DNA from 3 places in the Streptomyces sp. NBC_00094 genome. Region 1 is predicted to be linked to each of the others. Evidence: riboswitches for the same ligand, from Rfam matches in the RefSeq annotation. Region 1 holds a riboswitch; each other region holds the start of a gene.
What was found. Region 1 has a riboswitch for thiamine pyrophosphate ahead of thiO (glycine oxidase ThiO). Riboswitches for the same ligand answer to the same signal wherever they lie in the genome.
Positions count from the first base shown of each region.

Region 2: another riboswitch for thiamine pyrophosphate. It lies ahead of OG580_RS26185 (thiamine ABC transporter substrate binding subunit); the one in region 1 lies ahead of thiO (glycine oxidase ThiO).
Region 3: another riboswitch for thiamine pyrophosphate. It lies ahead of thiC (phosphomethylpyrimidine synthase ThiC); the one in region 1 lies ahead of thiO (glycine oxidase ThiO).

Region 1 covers NZ_JAPEMB010000001.1:2,121,693-2,124,935, forward strand. The annotation lists gene OG580_RS09180 (NAD(P)/FAD-dependent oxidoreductase) at 1-1,040, opposite strand, end outside; TPP riboswitch at 1,123-1,235, shown strand; gene thiO (glycine oxidase ThiO) at 1,233-2,396, shown strand; gene thiS (sulfur carrier protein ThiS) at 2,393-2,593, shown strand; gene OG580_RS09195 (thiazole synthase) at 2,599-3,243, shown strand, end outside.
Region 2 covers NZ_JAPEMB010000001.1:5,861,597-5,864,839, forward strand. The annotation lists gene OG580_RS26175 (phosphatidate cytidylyltransferase) at 1-595, shown strand, start outside; gene rlmN (23S rRNA (adenine(2503)-C(2))-methyltransferase RlmN) at 804-1,916, shown strand; TPP riboswitch at 1,946-2,055, shown strand; gene OG580_RS26185 (thiamine ABC transporter substrate binding subunit) at 2,133-3,243, shown strand, end outside.
Region 3 covers NZ_JAPEMB010000001.1:4,103,876-4,107,118, forward strand. The annotation lists gene OG580_RS18045 (SsgA family sporulation/cell division regulator) at 1-261, shown strand, start outside; gene OG580_RS18050 (YibE/F family protein) at 388-1,752, opposite strand; TPP riboswitch at 1,825-1,959, shown strand; gene thiC (phosphomethylpyrimidine synthase ThiC) at 1,953-3,243, shown strand, end outside.

The DNA of each region.
Region 1 (3,243 bases):
GGGTCGCCGCGCCACAGGAGCTCGTCGGCGTCCGCGTGGTGTCCCGCGTACTGGACGAACCGGCCGAACTGCTCGGACCAGAAGTACGGGACCGGGTCGTACGGGCCGGAGTCGGCGCCGGTGATCGTGGCGGCGACGGTCCGCGGGCCCTGGAGGGCGTTGTCCCAGTGGTGGACGAGAAGGCGCTCGCCGTAGCGGGCCGAGGGGTAGGAGGCGCAGTCGCCGACCGCGTACACGTCGGGCAGGGAGGTGCGCAGCCGTTCGTCGGCGGTGACGGCGCCGTTCGGGTCGAGGACGATGCCGGAGCCGGTGAGCCAGCCGGTGGCGGGGCGGGCGCCGATGCCGACGACGACGGCGTCCGCGGGCAGCTCGCGGCCGTCGTCGAGGACGACCCGGCCGGGCTCGACGGTGTGCACGCGCGCGTGGGTGAGGAGTTCGGCGCCGTTCGCCGCGTACCAGCCGGCCATGGGGGCGGTGACCTCGGCGGGCAGGGCGCCGGCGAGGGGGCGGTCGGCCGCCTCGACGACGGTGACGGCGCAGCCCGCCTCGCGCGCGGCGGTGGCGAACTCGGCGCCGATCCAGCCGGCGCCGACGACCACGACGGCGTGGCGGCGCTCCAGGACGGGGCCGAGGCGCACGGCGTCGTCGAGGGTGCGCAGGAGGTGGACGCCGGGTACGCCCTCGGCGCCGGGGAGGGTGACCGGGTGGGCCCCGGTGGCGACGACCAGGACGTCGTACGGGACGGGCCCGGCCTCGGTGTCGACCTCGTGGTCGGCGGCGCGGAGCCCGGTGACGTCGAGGCCGAGGCGGAGGTCGATGTCCAGGGCCTCGAAGTCGACGTCGAAGGCGGAGTCCTCGGCCTTGCCGAGCAGGATCGCCTTGGAGAGCGGTGGCCGGTCGTAGGGCTGGTGGGGTTCGGCCCCGATGAGGGTGACGGTGCCGGTGAAGCCCTGTTCGCGCAGGGCGACGGCGGTCTGCACTCCCGCCATCCCGGCACCGACGATCACGACCTGCTGCTGGGCCTGCTTCTGCTCGCTCACCCGACCACCTTACGCATCTGACGATCCGTCAGGAAGGGAGGGGCCTGGGACCGCATCGGGGCTGCGGCTAGTCTGGCGGGCGTAAAGCACTCGCGGGAGCCCGGACGCACCGGGCTGAGAGGGAGGCTGGGCGGCCTCCGACCGTACGAACCTGATCCGGGTCATGCCGGCGAAGGGAGGGGCTGGACGCCCATGCGTTCTTCCGATGTCCTCGTGGTCGGGGGCGGCATCATCGGCCTGGTCACGGCCTGGCGGGCCGCGCAGCGCGGGCTGCGCACCGCCGTGGTCGACCCGGACCCGGGCGGCGGCGCCGCGCGGGTCGCGGCCGGGATGCTCGCCGCCGTCACCGAACTCCACTACGGCGAGGAGACCCTGCTCGGTCTCAACCTCGCCTCCTCCGCACGCTATCCCGCCTTCGTCGCCGAGCTGGAGGAGTCCACCGGTCACGACGTCGGCTACCGCGCCTGCGGCACCCTCGCCGTCGCCCTCGACGCCGACGACCGGGCCCACCTGCGCGAACTGCACGCCCTCCAGACCCGCTGCGGCCTCACCTCGGAGTGGCTGAGCGGGCGCGAGTGCCGCCGTCTCGAGCCGATGCTCGCTCCCGGGGTGCGCGGCGGGCTGCGCGTGGACGGCGACCACCAGGTCGACCCGCGCCGGCTGGCCGCCGCGCTCCTCACCGCCTGCGAGCGGGCCGGGGTCGTCTTCCACCGGGCCCTCGCCGAGCGCCTGACGGTGGTACGGGACCGGGCCCACGGAGTCGTCCTCACGGGCGGCGACGAGGTGACGGCGGACCAGGTCGTGCTGGCCGCGGGCAGCCTGAGCGGGCGGCTCGCGGGCGTGCCCGCCGAGGTCCTGCCGCCGGTCCGCCCCGTGAAGGGCCAGGTCCTGCGGCTGCGGGTGCCCGCCCCGTACGCCCCCTTCCTCTCCCGTACCGTCCGGGCCGTCGTCCGCGGCAGCCACGTCTACCTGGTGCCCCGCGAGAACGGCGAGCTCGTCGTCGGCGCCACCAGCGAGGAGCTGGGCTGGGACACGACGGTGACGGCGGGCGGGGTGTACGAGCTGCTGCGCGACGCCCACGAGCTCGTCCCCGGGATCACCGAGCTGCCGCTCACCGAGACCCGGGCCGGACTGCGCCCCGCGTCCCCGGACAACGCGCCGCTGCTCGGCCCCAGCGCCCTGCCCGGCCTGCACCTGGCCACCGGCCACTACCGCAACGGGGTGCTGCTCACCCCCGTCACCGGCGACGTCATGGCGGAGGTGCTCACCACGGGCGCCCTTCCCGACGAGGCGCGCCCCTTCACCCCCCGGCGCTTTTCCCCTACTCCTCCCGTACGACAGGAGCAGCCCGCATGAACGTGTCCGTGAACGGAGAACCCCGCGAGCTCGCCGGTCCCGTCTCCCTCGACGCCCTCGTCGCGACCCTGAGCACGGCCCCGACCGGGGTGGCCGCGGCCGTCAACGAGGCGGTCGTCCCGCGCAGCGAGTGGGCGGCGACGCTGCTCGGCGAGGGCGACCGGGTCGAGGTCCTGACCGCGGTGCAGGGGGGCTGAGCGCGATGTCCGACGACCTGTTCACCCTCGGGGGTACGGAGTTCTCCTCGCGTCTCATCATGGGCACCGGCGGCGCGCCGAGCCTCGACGTCCTGGAGCGCTCGCTGATCGCCAGCGGCACCGAGCTGACCACCGTCGCGATGCGGCGACTCGACCCCACGGTCCAGGGCTCGGTGCTCTCCGTCCTGGAGCGGCTCGGCATCCGGGTCCTGCCCAACACGGCGGGCTGCTTCACGGCGGGCGAGGCGGTCCTGACCGCCCGGCTCGCCCGGGAGGCGCTCGGAACCGACTGGATCAAGCTGGAGGTCGTCGCCGACGAGCGGACCCTCCTTCCCGACGGGGTGGAGCTCCTCGACGCGGCGGAGACCCTGGTCGACGAGGGCTTCACCGTCCTGCCGTACACCAACGACGACCCGGTCCTCGCGCGGAAGCTGGAGGACGTGGGGTGCGCGGCGATCATGCCGCTCGGCTCCCCGATCGGCTCGGGGCTCGGCATCCGCAACCCGCACAACTTCCAGCTGATCGTGGAGCGGGCGGAGGTCCCGGTGATCCTGGACGCCGGGGCGGGTACGGCCTCGGACGCGGCGCTCGCGATGGAGCTGGGGTGTGCCGCGGTGATGCTGGCCTCGGCGGTGACGCGGGCCCAGGAG
Region 2 (3,243 bases), 3.7 Mb from region 1:
CGGCTACGTGCGGGGTCCCGAGGGCGCCTGGGTCGCGATGGCCCTGACGGCGCTCGCGGTGCTGGTCTGGCGGATGACGGAGCCGCCCGAGGGCTATCTGAAGGACGTCACGGCGGGCGTGTTCGCCGCGTTCTACGTGCCGTTCCTGGCGACCTTCGTGGCGATGCTGCTCACCGCGGACGACGGTCCGCAGCGGGTGCTGACCTTCCTGATCCTCACGGTGGTCAGCGACACCGGGGCGTACGCGGTCGGCTGGCGCTTCGGCAAGCACAAGCTGGCGCCGAGGATCAGCCCCGGCAAGACCCGCGAGGGTCTGCTCGGCGCGGTGGCCTTCGCCATGGCGGCGGGCGCGCTGTGCATGGAGTTCATGATCGACGACGGGACCTGGTGGCAGGGTCTGCTCCTCGGTCTCGCGGTGGCGGCGAGCGCGACGCTCGGCGACCTCGGCGAGTCGATGATCAAGCGCGATCTCGGCATCAAGGACATGGGCACCCTGCTTCCCGGCCACGGCGGCATCATGGACCGGCTGGACTCGTTGCTGCCGACGGCGCCGGTGGTGTGGTTGCTGCTGGCGCTGTTCGTCGGGACGGGTTGACCGGGCGGTCGGTTTAGTCCGTCGGAGAGGGTTGACGGACAGCGGGTACTCTGGAAGGGCTCGTGGCGCGTGCGCCGCGGGCCCTTCCGTCGTCCTCGCCGCCGCGAGGGCGCTCCAGTGAGGTCTCCTGGCTTCGGCATCGTCATGCCGCGCTGCCCGCCGACGCGGGGCTGTCCGGACCTCGTGCCGTCTGAGGAGACACCCGATCGTGGCCCGTCCAGTGCCCGGAGAACTCACTTTCGTCGCCCCCCGCGGAGCCAAGAAGCCGCCGCGGCACCTCGCCGACCTCTCGCCCGCCGAGCGCAAGGAGGCCGTCGCCGCGATCGGTGAGAAGCCGTTCCGCGCCAAGCAGCTGTCGACGCACTACTTCGCGCGGTACGCGCACGACCCCGCCGAGTGGACCGACATCCCGGCCGCCTCGCGGGAGAAGCTCGCCGGGGAGCTGCTGCCCGACCTGATGTCGGTGGTGCGGCACATCTCGTGCGACGACGACACCACCCGTAAGACCCTGTGGCGGCTGCACGACGGCACGCTCGTGGAGTCGGTGCTCATGCGCTACCCGGACCGGGTGACCATGTGCATCTCCTCGCAGGCCGGCTGCGGGATGAACTGCCCGTTCTGCGCGACCGGGCAGGCCGGGCTCGACCGGAACCTGTCGACCGCCGAGATCGTGCACCAGATCGTGGACGGGATGCGGGCCCTGCGCGACGGGGAGGTGCCCGGGGGACCGGCGCGGCTCTCCAACATCGTGTTCATGGGCATGGGCGAGCCGCTCGCCAACTACAAGCGGGTCGTCGGCGCGATCCGGCGCCTCACCGACCCCGAGCCGGACGGTCTGGGGCTCTCGCAGCGCGGCATCACGGTGTCCACGGTCGGTCTCGTGCCGGCGATGCTGCGCTTCGCCGACGAGGGCTTCAAGTGCCGTCTCGCGGTCTCGCTGCACGCCCCCGACGACGAGCTGCGCGACACCCTGGTGCCGGTGAACACCCGCTGGAAGGTGCGCGAGGTCCTCGACGCCGCCTGGGAGTACGCGGAGAAGTCCGGGCGCCGGGTCTCGATCGAGTACGCGCTCATCCGTGACATCAACGACCAGGCCTGGCGCGGTGACCTTCTCGGCCGGCTGCTCAAGGGCAAGCGGGTGCACGTCAACCTGATCCCGCTGAACCCGACCCCCGGGTCGAAGTGGACGGCGTCCCGTCCGGAGGACGAGAAGGCCTTCGTCGAGGCCATCGCCCGCCACGGGGTTCCGGTGACCGTGCGGGACACCCGAGGCCAGGAGATCGACGGTGCCTGTGGACAGCTGGCGGCCTCCGAACGCTGACCTTGTAGTCTGAGCTCGAACACATCTTCATATTCCGACAGGGGAGCGCCACAGCGCTGAGAGTGCGGTGACCGTAGACCGCAGACCCTCTGAACCTTGCCCAGGTCATTCTGGGTAGGAAGTTCGGTCGTTAACTCAAGCTGTTGCGCCCTGCCCGCGTCCGGTTCCGCCGGACGTGGGCAGGGCCGCGTCTCTTCCTGGACACACCCAGGAGGAATGTCAGTGAGCACCACCATTTCGGCGAGCACGAAGAGAATGGCCGCCGCCGCGCTCGTCGCGGCGCTGGGCGTCACCACCCTCGCCGCCTGCGGCACGGAGGACGTCCGCGACGCCGCGGGGAAGACCGGTGCGCCCGCGCCGAAGACCGTGACCCTCGTGAGTCACGACTCGTTCAACGCCTCCAAGGAGGTGCTGGCGGCCTTCACGAAGGAGACCGGTTTCACGGTCAAGGTCCTCAAGGCCGGCGACGCCGGCGAGGCCGTCAACAAGGAGATCCTGACCAAGGGCTCCCCTCAGGGCGACGTCTTCTTCGGTGTCGACAACACCCTGCTCTCCCGCGCCCTCGACAACGGGATCTTCGTTCCGTACGAGGCGAAGGGCCTGGACCGGGTCCCGGCCACGTACCGGCTCGACGCGGAGAACCGGGTCACGCCCGTCGACTCCGGCGACATCTGCGTCAACTACGACAAGAAGTACTTCGCCGACAAGAAGCTGGCGCCGCCGCAGACCTTCGACGACCTGGCGAAGCCGGCGTACAAGGACCTGCTCGTCGTGGAGAACCCGGAGCGGTCCTCCCCGGGCCTCGGCTTCCTCCTCGGTACGGCCGCGAAGTACGGCGACGAGGGCTGGCAGGACTACTGGAAGAAGCTCAAGGCCAACGGTGTGAAGACCGTCGACAGCTGGGAGCTCGCCTACAACCAGGAGTTCTCCGGATCGGCCGGTGGCAAGCAGGCCAAGGGCGACCGCCCGCTGGTCGTCTCGTACGCCTCCAGCCCGCCCGTCGAGGTGCTGTACGGCGAGCCGCAGCCGAAGGTGGCGCCGACCGGGGTGTCCACCGGCACCTGCTTCCGGCAGATCGAGTTCGCGGGCCTGCTGAACGGGGCGAAGAACCCCGAGGGCGGCAAGGCGCTGATCGACTTCCTGATCTCCAAGACGTTCCAGGACGACATGCCGCTGCAGATGTTCGTCAACCCGGTCGCGAAGGACGCGGCGCTGCCGGAGATCTTCACGAAGCACGGGGTCGTGATCGACGCGCCGGAGACCATGGCGCCCGCGAAGATCGCCGAGAAGCGTGACCCGTGGATCCAGCAGTGGTCGTCGCTCGTCC
Region 3 (3,243 bases), 2.0 Mb from region 1:
CTCGACGGGATCAACCGGCCGAGCGGGGACGGCGATGTGCACATCGCCCCGACGGACCCCGAGGGGCTCTCGGACGTCTCCATCCGGCTTCAGGTGGGCGGCGACCGAGCCCTGTTCCGGGCGAGCGCGCCGCCGCTGGTCGCCTTCCTCGACCGCACGGACAAGTTGGTTCCGCTTGGTCAGGAACGGACACTCGGTGACTTCGAGGACAACCTGGAGGCCGCACTCGGCCGGATTCTGGCCGAGGAGAACGCGGGCTGACACCGGGTACGGGACGGGGGCGGGGGAACGGATCGAACCCGCCCTCACCCGGAGCCCTGACTCGGGGCCCGTCACCCGGAGCCCTGACCCGGGGCCTGCCACGCGGAGCCCCTGACCCGGGGCCTGCTACTTCGCGCGGCGGCGCCGACCTCCCCGTGCCGACGCCCGGGGCTTGACCTCGGTGTCGGATCCCGGCCGGTCGGCGGAGACGACCAGCGCCGCGAGGACCGTGGTGAGCGGCACGGAGGCGACGAGTCCGATCGAACCGACCAGCGTTCGGACGATCTCCACCGCGACCAACTCGCTGTTGGCCACCGTGCCCATGCTGCTCTGCGCGATCGAGAAGAGCAGCAGCAGTGGCAGGGCGGCGCCCGCGTAGGCGAGGACCAGGGTGTTCACGACCGAGGCGATGTGGTCGCGGCCGATGCGGATCCCGGCCCGGTACAGCGCGCGCGGCCCCATGCTCGGATCGGCCTGGTGCAGCTCCCAGACCGCCGAGGTCTGGGTGACGGTCACGTCGTCGAGCACACCGAGCGAACCGATGATGATGCTCGCGAGGAGCAGGCCGGACATGTCGATGTTCGGGTACAGGCCGTGGATCAGGCCGGTGTTGTCGTCGGTGTTGCCGCTCAGCGAGGCCCAGCCGATGAAGACCGAGCCGAGCAGACCGATCAGCAGCAGCGAGATCAGCGTGCCGAGCACGGCGACCGAGGTGCGGGCCGACAGCCCATGGCACATGTAGAGCGCGATCAGCATGATCGCGCTCGACCCGACCACCGCCACGACCAGCGGATTCGAGCCCTGCAGGATCGCCGGCAGGATGAAGAACATCAGCACGAGGAAGCTCACGACGAGCGCGATGAGCGCCATCACGCCCCGCATCCGGCCGACGGCCACGACCGCGAGGGCGAAGATTCCGGCGAGCACCGCCAACGGGACCTTCCGGTTCACGTCGGTCACCGAGTACTGCAGGTCGCGCGGGGCGTCGGGGGCGTACGCCACCACCACGCCCTGTCCCTCGTGCAGTTGACGCGGCGCGTCGGGCTGCACGATCTCGGTGAACGTACGCCCCTTGTTCGGGCCGCTGGTGACCTCGATCGTCGCCTTCTCGCACTGCCCCTGCTGGGCGTTGACCGCCTCGCGCCCCGCCGGGGTGGAGGTGTCGCCGGTCGGCGGGACCTGGGCGGCGTTCACGTCCGCGCAGTCGACCTGCTCGACGGAGACGACCGTGCCCTGCTCGGTCTGCCGGTCGAAACCGACCCCGGTGCGCTCGTGCGCCGGAGTGCCGCCGGGCCAGAGGACCGCGAGCCCGACCACGACGGCGGTGGCGAAGGGGATCAGGACGGCGGCGATGACCTTGCGCAGATGCCGGGAGACGGGGGCGGCGGGGCCGTGGCTGTGGCTGTGGCCATGGCCGGGTTCATGGCCGGGGCCGGGTTCATGACCATGGCCGTGGCCGTGCGGCTCGGAGGGCTGCTGGGGGGAAGTCACCGACCGATCATCGCAAGAACGACGGGGGGCCCACTGTTCAGCACGCCAGGGATGGCGCTAGCGTGGTGACACCTTTGCACACGCGGGAGCTCGGAGCACCGGGCTGAGAGGGCGCTGATCACCGTACGCACGTACGGGAGGAGGCTGCGCCGACCGCCGAACCTGTTACCGGGTAATGCCGGCGTAGGGAGATCGGTCTCATGACCATTCAGGATGCACGCACGCCTGCCTCCGACCAGGAAGGCCGCACGCCGGGCTGGCACAAGGGGTACGTCGAGGGTTCGCGCCCCGACCTCCGGGTTCCCGTCCGGCAGGTGCACCTCACCAACGGCAAGGACGTGACGCTGTACGACACGTCCGGTCCGTACACCGACCCCACCATCGACACCGACGTACGGCGGGGCCTGCCGCCGCTGCGCGAGAACTGGATCATCGCGCGCGGCGACACCGAGGAGTACGCGGGCCGCCCCGCCCGCCCCGAGGACGACGGCATCAAGCACACGTCGCCGCGCGGCGGCGGGCTCAAGAACCTCGACGCCGTCTTCCCCGGCCGCCCGCGCCTGCCGCGCCGCGGCCGCGACGGCCAGGCGGTGACACAGCTCGCGTACGCCCGCCGGGGGGAGATCACCCCGGAGATGGAGTACGTCGCGATCCGCGAGAACGTCTCCCCCGAGGTCGTACGGGAGGAGATCGCCGCGGGCCGCGCCGTGCTTCCGGCGAACGTGAACCACCCGGAGATCGAGCCGATGATCATCGGCAAGCGGTTCCTGGTGAAGGTCAACGCCAACATCGGCAACTCCGCCGTCACCTCCTCCATCGAGGAGGAGGTGGAGAAGATGACCTGGGCGACCAAGTGGGGCGCGGACACGGTCATGGACCTGTCCACCGGCCGCAACATCCACACCACCCGCGAGTGGGTGCTGCGCAACTCCCCCGTGCCGATCGGCACCGTGCCGCTGTACCAGGCCCTGGAGAAGGTCGACGGCAGGGCCGAGGACCTGACCTGGGAGATCTACAAGGACACGGTCATCGAGCAGGCCGAGCAGGGCGTCGACTACATGACGGTGCACGCCGGCGTGCTCCTGCCGTACGTGCCGCTCACCGCGCGCCGCAAGACCGGCATCGTCTCGCGCGGCGGCTCGATCATGGCCGCCTGGTGTCTCGCGCACCACAAGGAGAACTTCCTCTACACGAACTTCGAGGAGCTCTGCGAGATCCTGGCGGCGTACGACGTCACGTACTCGCTCGGCGACGGTCTGCGCCCCGGCTCGATCGCGGACGCCAACGACGAGGCGCAGTTCGCGGAGCTGCGCACGCTCGGCGAGCTGAACACGATCGCCAAGCGGCACAACGTGCAGACGATGATCGAGGGCCCGGGCCACGTCCCGATGCACAAGATCAAGGAGAACATCGACCTCCAGCAGGAGATCTGCGAGGAGGCGCCGTTCTACACGCTCGGCCCGCTGACGACGGACGTGGCGCCCGCCTACG